4 regions of the Absiella sp. AM09-50 genome follow, and region 4 is predicted to be linked to each of the others. Evidence: predicted binding sites of a transcription regulator. Region 4 holds the regulator's gene; each other region holds the start of a gene.
The links. Region 4 encodes Rex, which represses fermentation and respiration genes when NADH is low (regulators of the CRP and FNR family bind a similar motif). Its sites were predicted from a motif close to GTGAANNNNTTCAC; they were not measured.
Positions count from the first base shown of each region.

Region 1: a site for Rex is predicted at 1,143-1,156, ahead of DW114_RS14375 (iron-sulfur cluster assembly scaffold protein). Genes of this name have one in related genera too.
Region 2: a site for Rex is predicted at 757-770, ahead of DW114_RS04145 (alpha-glucoside-specific PTS transporter subunit IIBC). Genes of this name have one in related genera too.
Region 3: a site for Rex is predicted at 929-942, ahead of DW114_RS05580 (NAD(P)H-hydrate dehydratase). Genes of this name have one in related genera too.

Region 1 covers NZ_QVFI01000018.1:29,275-31,484, forward strand. Annotated here, with positions in the region: gene DW114_RS14370 (GGGtGRT protein) at 1-320, opposite strand, end outside; gene DW114_RS14375 (iron-sulfur cluster assembly scaffold protein) at 332-1,024, opposite strand; gene DW114_RS14380 (histidine phosphatase family protein) at 1,281-1,829, opposite strand; gene DW114_RS14385 (histidinol-phosphatase HisJ family protein) at 1,829-2,210, opposite strand, start outside.
Region 2 covers NZ_QVFI01000003.1:72,898-75,107, reverse strand. Annotated here, with positions in the region: gene DW114_RS04150 (HAD family hydrolase) at 1-708, shown strand, start outside; gene DW114_RS04145 (alpha-glucoside-specific PTS transporter subunit IIBC) at 888-2,210, shown strand, end outside.
Region 3 covers NZ_QVFI01000004.1:130,458-132,667, forward strand. Annotated here, with positions in the region: gene DW114_RS05580 (NAD(P)H-hydrate dehydratase) at 1-837, opposite strand, end outside; gene coaBC (bifunctional phosphopantothenoylcysteine decarboxylase/phosphopantothenate--cysteine ligase CoaBC) at 1,034-2,210, shown strand, end outside.
Region 4 covers NZ_QVFI01000032.1:30,515-32,724, forward strand. Annotated here, with positions in the region: gene asnS (asparagine--tRNA ligase) at 1-599, opposite strand, end outside; gene DW114_RS18620 (redox-sensing transcriptional repressor Rex) at 906-1,538, opposite strand; gene tsaD (tRNA (adenosine(37)-N6)-threonylcarbamoyltransferase complex transferase subunit TsaD) at 1,691-2,210, opposite strand, start outside.

The sequences.
Region 1 (2,210 bases), on a different contig from region 4:
AAATTACCATGACCTAAACCAACTTTACGATCATCAGCAACAGATCCAGGAATACAGAATGCCTGTAAACCTTCACCTAAAGATTTAGCTACTTCATATGCAGTTTTTTCACCTTTTTTGATTGCGATAGCTGCACCAGCAATATATGCCCAGCATGCGTTTTCAAAACAGATTGGCTGAATGCCTTTTACGATGTTGTAAACATCAACACCTTTTTCATCACATAGTTTTTTTGCTTCTTCGATGGAAGAAATACCATATGAATTTAATACTTCATTGATTTTATCAATACGTCTTTCGTATCCTTCAAATAATGCCATGATTTTTCCTCCTATTCGTGTCTTGGGTCGATATATTTAACAGCATCTGCATAACGACCGTAAGTTTTCTTAGCGTTGTTTAATGCTTCTTCAGGGTTAGTACCTTTCTTAACAGCATCCATGAAAACACCCATGTTTACATATTCGTAACCAATGATTTCGTTGTTTTCATCTAATCCCATCTGAGTGATATAACCTTCAGCAAGTTCAAGGTAACGAGGACCTTTTAATTTTGTTGAATAAACTGTACCAACCTGAGAACGAGTACCTTTACCTAAGTCTTCAAGACCAGCACCTACAGGTAAACCGTTTTCAGAGAATGCAGACTGTGTACGACCATAAACGATCTGTAAGAACAATTCACGCATTGCAGTGTTGATAGCATCACAAACCAAGTCTGTGTTTACAGCTTCTAATAAAGTCTTACCAACGATAGCTTCACTAGCCATTGCAGCTGAGTGAGTCATACCTGAACAACCTAATGTTTCGATTAATGCTTCCTCGATAATACCTTCTTTAACGTTTAATGTCAGTTTGCAGGCACCCTGCTGTGGAGCACACCATCCGATACCGTGTGTCAAACCAGAGATGTCTTTGATTTCTCTTGAGTAAACCCATTTTCCTTCTTCAGGAATAGGAGCACATCCGTGACTAGCGCCACATTTTACTGTGCACATGTTTTCAACTTCTTTTGAATAAATCATGTCATTTCTCCTTTCTCGTGTCATCCATGATTTTACCAATGTATGCTACTTTCTAAGAAAAAGTTGTAGCCTTGGTCATGCGTATATCTCTACCCTCTATAAATAGAAATATCAGTTTGGGAACTTTTTCACAAGTATTGTAAAATAAGAGTTTTCCCACTTCTTAATTTTAAATCTTTTCCTAGTTCCTGTCAATGCTAAAGGTGTCTTTTATTCCTACAAAAAGCCCAAATGAAAAGGGATTTTCATCCCTTTCCTACTTTACTTTTACCTTACTTTCCCTTTGAGCGACCTCACAATTTTTCAGAATCAGGGAAATCAAGTCTTTCTTTCGGTTTTCTTCATCAAAATAACATTGAAATGGAATGCTCACACCACCATGTGCTACCACTAATATATTTTGATGCATTGCTTCCTCCATAATATCATCGAGAAAGTCATAAACTCTGTGAAAAACCTCATCAATACTTTCCATACCATACTGTACCGGCTTTTCCCATTTCCAGAAATCTTCAAACACAATATCTTTTCGTTTGGCACCTTCAACTTCTCCAAAATAACGTTCTATAATACGTTTATCTTCATGTATTTCCAATCCATAATTTTCATTTATAATACTTGCTGTATGTCTTGTACGCTGTAATGGGGAACATATAATCTTATCGATATGCACTTGTTTCATCGCATCACGTACCTGTTTCGCCTGTTTGATGCCTTCTTCATTTAATGCGATATCACTTTGTCCTTGTAAATAACCAAGCTTATTCCAATCTGTCTGTCCATGTCTTACATAATAAATACTCATTATGAAATCTCCTTGATCAGTTTGCCAACATCTTCTGGCTTATGTGCATCGCTGGCAGTCATAATTTTTACCCCATTGCTTTTTAAAATATCCAGGAAAACTGGGTTTGTGCCCATATCTTCATGACCATAACGATAATGAATACCTGTATTATTTTCCATATATACATCATGTTCTTTCGCAAGCTTTGCCAGACGTTGATACGTTGGTATTAAATCATACGTTGGTTCATAATGAAATAATTTCAATTGATCTGGATGACCAATCTGAGTAAATAAATCACTACAGATCATATCTTCCATAATCTCATAATAACGCTGATATATTGTATTAGTATCATATTTATCCCATAATATTTCGCGTGAAAAACTATTCATATCA
Region 2 (2,210 bases), on a different contig from region 4:
GTGGATGAATTAGAATTAAAACGCTATGATGGTTATCTGTTGCATGGCAATGGTGCTGGCATTTATCATGTAAAGAAGGATGTAAATATTCAGTTTCCACAAGTACCTCCAGATGCCATATCAGAAATTATTAAGATTGCGCATGCGATGCATTTGTTTGTGATCGTATCTCAAAAAGGCAACTATGCATGTAGTTATACACTACCTTTGGCAATCAAAAGGGAAATCGCGAAACGTCTTTATCGACCAATGCGTGCATCTAAAGTGGTAAGATTGCGTCAATTTGCTTATATGGCAAGAAATGCAAATATGGTTGAGCACTTAGAGAATCATATTCATAATGCCGCCAATAAACTATGTATCAGAGGTAATCCTAAGATTTTGCACAGGGCAGAAGATGCCATTCGTAAAAAGTATCCTGAAAAATTTAATTATTTTTACCTTAGTGAAGGTTCTTTGGAAATCACAGATATCCATGTAAGTAAGGCACAGGCATTGTTATCACTTTGTGATCAATTGGATATCCATTTGGACCAGGTCATTGCTTTTGGCGATAGTAACAATGATGATGAGATGTTATCCATTATACCTTATGGGGTGGCAATGGAAAATGCCTTTCCATCAACGAAATCAGCGGCATCTTATATCACAAAGTCCAATGATGAGGAAGGAATTGCGGTATTTTTACATAACTTTTTTAACCAGTAAACACTGGTTTTTCTTTTTTTTTAAGTACTGGATAATATTCCAAAAATTGTGAAAAATTTCTACAAATGGACATCAAAACAGAAGATGTTTGAAATATTGTAAACGATTACACATGTGGTATGATGTATTACGTCAAGAGAACAAAGTGATTTGACAAAAAGAAAAGGAGACATGAATTTATGATGCAAAAGATTCAAAGATTCGGAGGGGCAATGTTTACACCCGTACTATTATTTGCCTTCTCAGGAATCATGGTTGGTTTATGTACCGTATTCCAATCAGAGATGATTATCGGCAGTATTGCTGCTCCAGAAACTGGATGGTATCAGTTCTGGTATGTAATTAAGGAAGGAGCATGGACACTATTTAGACAAGTACCGTTATTGTTCGTGATTGCTTTACCAATCGGGTTAGCGAAAAAACAAAATGCACGTGCTTGTATGGAAGCATTTGTTCTTTACTTAACATTCAACTATATGTTAGCAGCCATGTTGACAAACTGGGGATCCAGCTTTGGTGTTGATTTCAGTATTGAAGCAGCAAGTGGAACTGGTTTAGCATCCATCGCAAGTATCAAAACATTAGATACAGGTATGATTGGTGCTTTGGCAATCGCAGGTATTGTTGTATTCTTACATAATCGTTATTTCGATACAGAGCTGCCTGAATGGTTAGGGGTATTCAAAGGATCATCATTTATCTGCTTAATCGGATTCTTCGTAATGATTCCAGTCGCATTCTTATTTATGGCAATCTGGCCAAGAGTACAGAGCTTAATCGCAGGTATGCAGAGCTTCTTTATTTCAAGTGGCGCGTTAGGAATCTGGGTATACACATTCTGTGAACGTATCTTGATTCCAACTGGATTACATCACTTCATCTATATGCCAATGGCTTATGAATCAATTGTAGTTGAGGGCGGATTCAAAGCAGCTTGGGCATTAGGTTTACCAGAATTTGCGAAATCTACAGAAAGCTTATCAACATTATTCCCTGCTGGTGGATTTGCACTGTATGGACACTCAAAAGTATTCGCACCTATTGGAATTGGGGCTGCATTCTATGTAACTGCAAAACCAAACAAGAAAAAAGAAGTCTTAGGTTTGATGCTTCCAGTCGCATTAACAGCTGCATTTGCTGGTATCACAGAACCTATTGAATTTACATTCTTATTTATCGCACCAGTATTATTCTTTGTACATGCATTACTTGCCGCAACACTTGCCATGGTGGAATTTATGGCTGGTGTATCTGGAGAATTCTCTAGTGGTTTGATTAACTGGGCAGCTTTAAACTGGTTACCATTAGGGGCAACACATGGCATGACATATGTGATTCAGGTAGTCATTGGTCTAGTATTTAGTGGTATTTGGTTTATCGTATTCCGTTTCATGATTTTGAAAATGAATCTTGCGACACCAGGACGTGAAGATGATGATGAAGAAGTAAAATTAGTATCTAAGAAAGAATATAAAGCCGCAAAAGCTGCAGGAGCAGTTCCA
Region 3 (2,210 bases), on a different contig from region 4:
AATCGTCAAGGTACCAATGCCACTGGAAAGTGCAGCTTTTGCGCACATGGCAAGTGCACCATGCATTCGCATACTACCTCCTATCATCAATGCTTTACCATAACTGCCTTTATTACTATGAGCTTGTCGTTTAGGCAAAAAAGACGCAATCAAATCATCATCCATAACTTCATTTCCATTACTTTTGGCAATAATCTCCTGTGGCATTGCGATATCCTCTACCACAACATCCCCACAATAAGCACTACCAGGATACATCACATTACCTGGCTTATAACATACCAAAGATACTGTTTTTGTGGCTTGTATGCCACATCCCATAATTGCCCCACTGTCCCCGTTGATTCCACTGGCGATATCAATACTGATTACATATTTATGCATGGTATTTAACGTTAAAATCAACTGATCATAAAAACCTTCAATATTTCTGGATAAGCCTGTGCCAAACAAGGCATCAATGACGATATCCGCTGAGGCAAACATTTTCTTTACTTCTTTTAAATCTTCACTTTGATAAATGGGAATATGGTAGCTGCCTGCGATAGCCGCATAGATTTTTTCATCATGGGACATCTTTTCAAATGGCACATTACAAAAGATCATCACTTGCTCATATCCATCCTGCTTTAACAGCCTTGCCAAAGCAAAACCATCTCCTCCATTATTGCCGGGACCACATAATATCACGATATGTTTATTTTTATCTGCGACAAGATCCACATGTTTTTTTACCGCCATGGCCGCATGTTCCATCAAAACCACACCCGGAATATGATATTCCTCCATTGCGATACGATCCATTTCTTTCATAGTTTTGGTTGTGACGATTTTCATAGGACACCATCCTCTCTCTTTCTTATATTATATACGCTGAACATAAAAATTCATAGTATCCTGTTTCAGCTCTTTTATGTAAAAATAGCTTGTGAAAATTTTCTCATTTTTAATTTTAAAACTATTGTGGTGAACCACTACTTGCGTTATAATAAAAGACGACTTTAACAGGAACAAAATCCTGGGAGGTAAACGTATGAAAAAAACAGTAGTATTGGGGGTTACTGGCGGTATTGCTGCTTTCAAAAGCGCACAGCTTTGCAGTAATCTGATAAAAAAAGGTTATGATGTAGAAGTCATCATGACAAAAAATGCCACCGAATTTATTTCCCCATTAACTTTTGAGTCACTAACAAAACACAACGTGATGGTTTCCACTTTTGAAAAAGTGGCTGATCGCAGTGTAAAACATATATCCATCGCAAAACGTGCAGACATCTTTGTGATCGTACCTGCCAGTGCCAATGTGATAGCGAAAGTTGTCCATGGCATCGCTGATGATATGTTAACAACGACCTTCCTTGCCGCAACATGTAAGAAATTAATTGCACCGGCAATGAATACCAATATGTATGAAAATCCCGTTACGAAGCGAAATATCAAAGAATGTATCGCATTGGGATATGAAATCGTCGCACCAGAAGTTGGTTATCTGGCATGCGGTGATAATGGAAAAGGCAAACTAGCAGACATTGATTTTATCGAAGAACGTATTGAATCCCTACTTCAGGAAGAAAATCTGCTGAAAGGCAAAAAAGTTCTGGTAACGGCAGGTCCTACTCAGGAAGCACTTGATCCTGTACGTTTCATCACCAACCATTCCTCAGGAAAGATGGGCTATGAAATTGCCAGAGCTGCCAGAAATATGGGCGCAGATGTTACATTGATCAGTGGACCGGTAGCATTGGATGCACCTGCAGATGTGCATATGATTCCTATCATTTCAGCCAATGACATGTTTACAGCTGTCAAAGAAAACTATAAAGACATGGATATCATCATCAAGGCTGCGGCTGTTGGTGATTATCGTCCTCAGATTATCGCAGAAAATAAAATCAAAAAACAAGGAGATACCTTAGAAATCAAATTTGTCAAAAATCCTGATATCCTGGCCTACCTTGGAGAACATAAAAAAGAACATCAGGTTATTTGTGGATTTGCAATGGAAACACAAAATCTGATAGAAAATGCAAAAGAAAAACTAATGAAGAAAAACTGCGATATGATTATCGCAAACAATCTGAAGGTGGAGGGGGCTGGTTTCCAAACAGATACCAATGTCGCAACCATCATCAAGAAAGATACCATCGAAACCCTCGATAAAATGAGCAAATATGATTTAGGGAAAACGATTTTGCATCATATTTGTGACA
Region 4 (2,210 bases):
GCATGCTTTCCAAAGAAATCTTCTTCATAGTTTGTATCTTCACGTGTTGTAACAGTGAATGTTTCACCAGCTCCCTCTGCATCATTTCCAGTAATTACTGGTGTGTGCACATACACAAATCCTTGGTTCTGGAAAAATTCATGAATAGCCATAGATAATACAGAACGCAAACGAAATACTGCATAGAATGTGTTTGCACGAGGACGAAGATGTGCAATTTCACGCATATATTCAAAGCTGTGACGTTTCTTCTGTAAAGGATAGTCACGATCACAATCACCTTCTAATATAACTTCAGTGACCTGAATTTCAAATGGTTGTTTTCCTTCTGGTGTCAACACAAATTTACCAGTAACAGTTAAAGCTGCACCTGTAGGATATTTCTCCACTTCTTTAAAGTTTTTTAAATCTTGTGTATACACTAACTGAGCATTGCGGAAATACGTACCATCATTTAATTCAATGAAGCCTAATTTCCCACTGCAGCGATTTGTTCTGATCCATCCCTGTAACTGTACATATTCCATTGAGTCTAGTTCTACATGAGATCCACTTAATACGATTTCATATAGTTCGCGAATAGTCATAAATTCAAACATGTTATTTCCTCCTTTTTATCATAAAAAAAACGTTCCCATCACAGGAACGCTTGTTTTAGCGCGGTGCCATCCTGATTCTTCATGCATAGCATAAAGCATCTTTTTAGCATGTAACGTATGCCTGACGAAATCGTCTACTTTAGTTCTCCGATTCTACTCCACAGGTGTTCTCCATAAGCCTTTCGTTCTGCCTTTCACCAACCGCAGAATCGCTTTTTTCGAAACAATCTTATTTCGTCCTGTTTCCTTGTATTTCAACTCTTGTTTAGATGATACCACAAGTATCCTCCATTTTACAAGCTTTTTTTACAAATGTCCGATATTTAGTTTGTTTGTTTCAAAAACCAGCTCCTGAATAGACGTTACAACATCAATACTCTTTAATATAACGCCCTTTGGAATCTGAATATGTTCATGTGTAAAGTCAATTAGTCCAATGATGCCACAGGCAATCAAACGATCAACGGTCTGTTGAATATTATCACTGATCGCAAGAATAGCGATACGACAGCCATCAGGAACCCGTTGCTCCAGCTCACTGATATCATAAACAGGAATACCAAAACGAACACCCTGACGATCTGGATTGATATCAAATGCACAGGAAATTTCACCAACGACATAATCCCATTTATTATACTTCATCAATGCACGTCCCATGTTGCCTGCACCTACCAGTATGATCTTTTCATCAAAATCCATACCTAGTTCCTGATTAAAAATTTCAATCAGCCGGTTGACATCATACCCATAGCCCTGTTTTCCAAGATTGCCAAGGAAAGAGAAATCACGACGAATGGTAGTTGGCTCAATATTCACAACACTCGCCAACTCTTTAGACATGATACGTTCCACACCGGAACTTTGTAATTTTCGCAGCGCCTTCAAATATACAGGATATCGTTGCAGCGTTGCCTTTGGTACGTTCTTTTCACTCATGTATATCACCTATGAGTTAGTATACCACGAATTTTTCTATTTGTGAATAAATTAATAAGTTTAACATGCAAAACATTCACATATTTTATAATAACCATATCATAAATTCTTATACGCTAACAAAAAGACAGCAAATGCTGCTGTCTGAAAATTTAACGCTCTAATTCCATTCCCGGATTTGCGGTTAAATCAAAATCTCCACGCTCGCCATGCAGGTATGCCACCGTACCGGCAACACCAATCATTGCCGCATTATCGGTACAACAAGAAAGTGGTGGAATAATAAACTCAACATCCGGATATTGATTTGTTAAATCCACACTGACTTTTTCACGCAGACAAGAGTTCGCCGCAACACCACCAGCCAGTACCATCTGCTTTGGATGATATTGTTCAATTGCTTTTCTTGCCCGCAGCAATAATGCCTCAAAAGCCGTTTCCTGATAAGATGCCGCAAGGTCTGCAGGTACAAAGCTTTCTCCTTTACGTTTGCATCGATCAATAAACTGTAACACACTGCTCTTTAAACCACTAAATGAAAAATCAAGTTCATTTTCGGTCTTAGGTTTTGCTAATTGATAAACAGGCTTTCCTTCTTTCGCAAGTTTATCCACATAAACACCGCCAGGATATGGAAGTCCAAGAACACGGCCAACCTTATCTCCAGCTTCA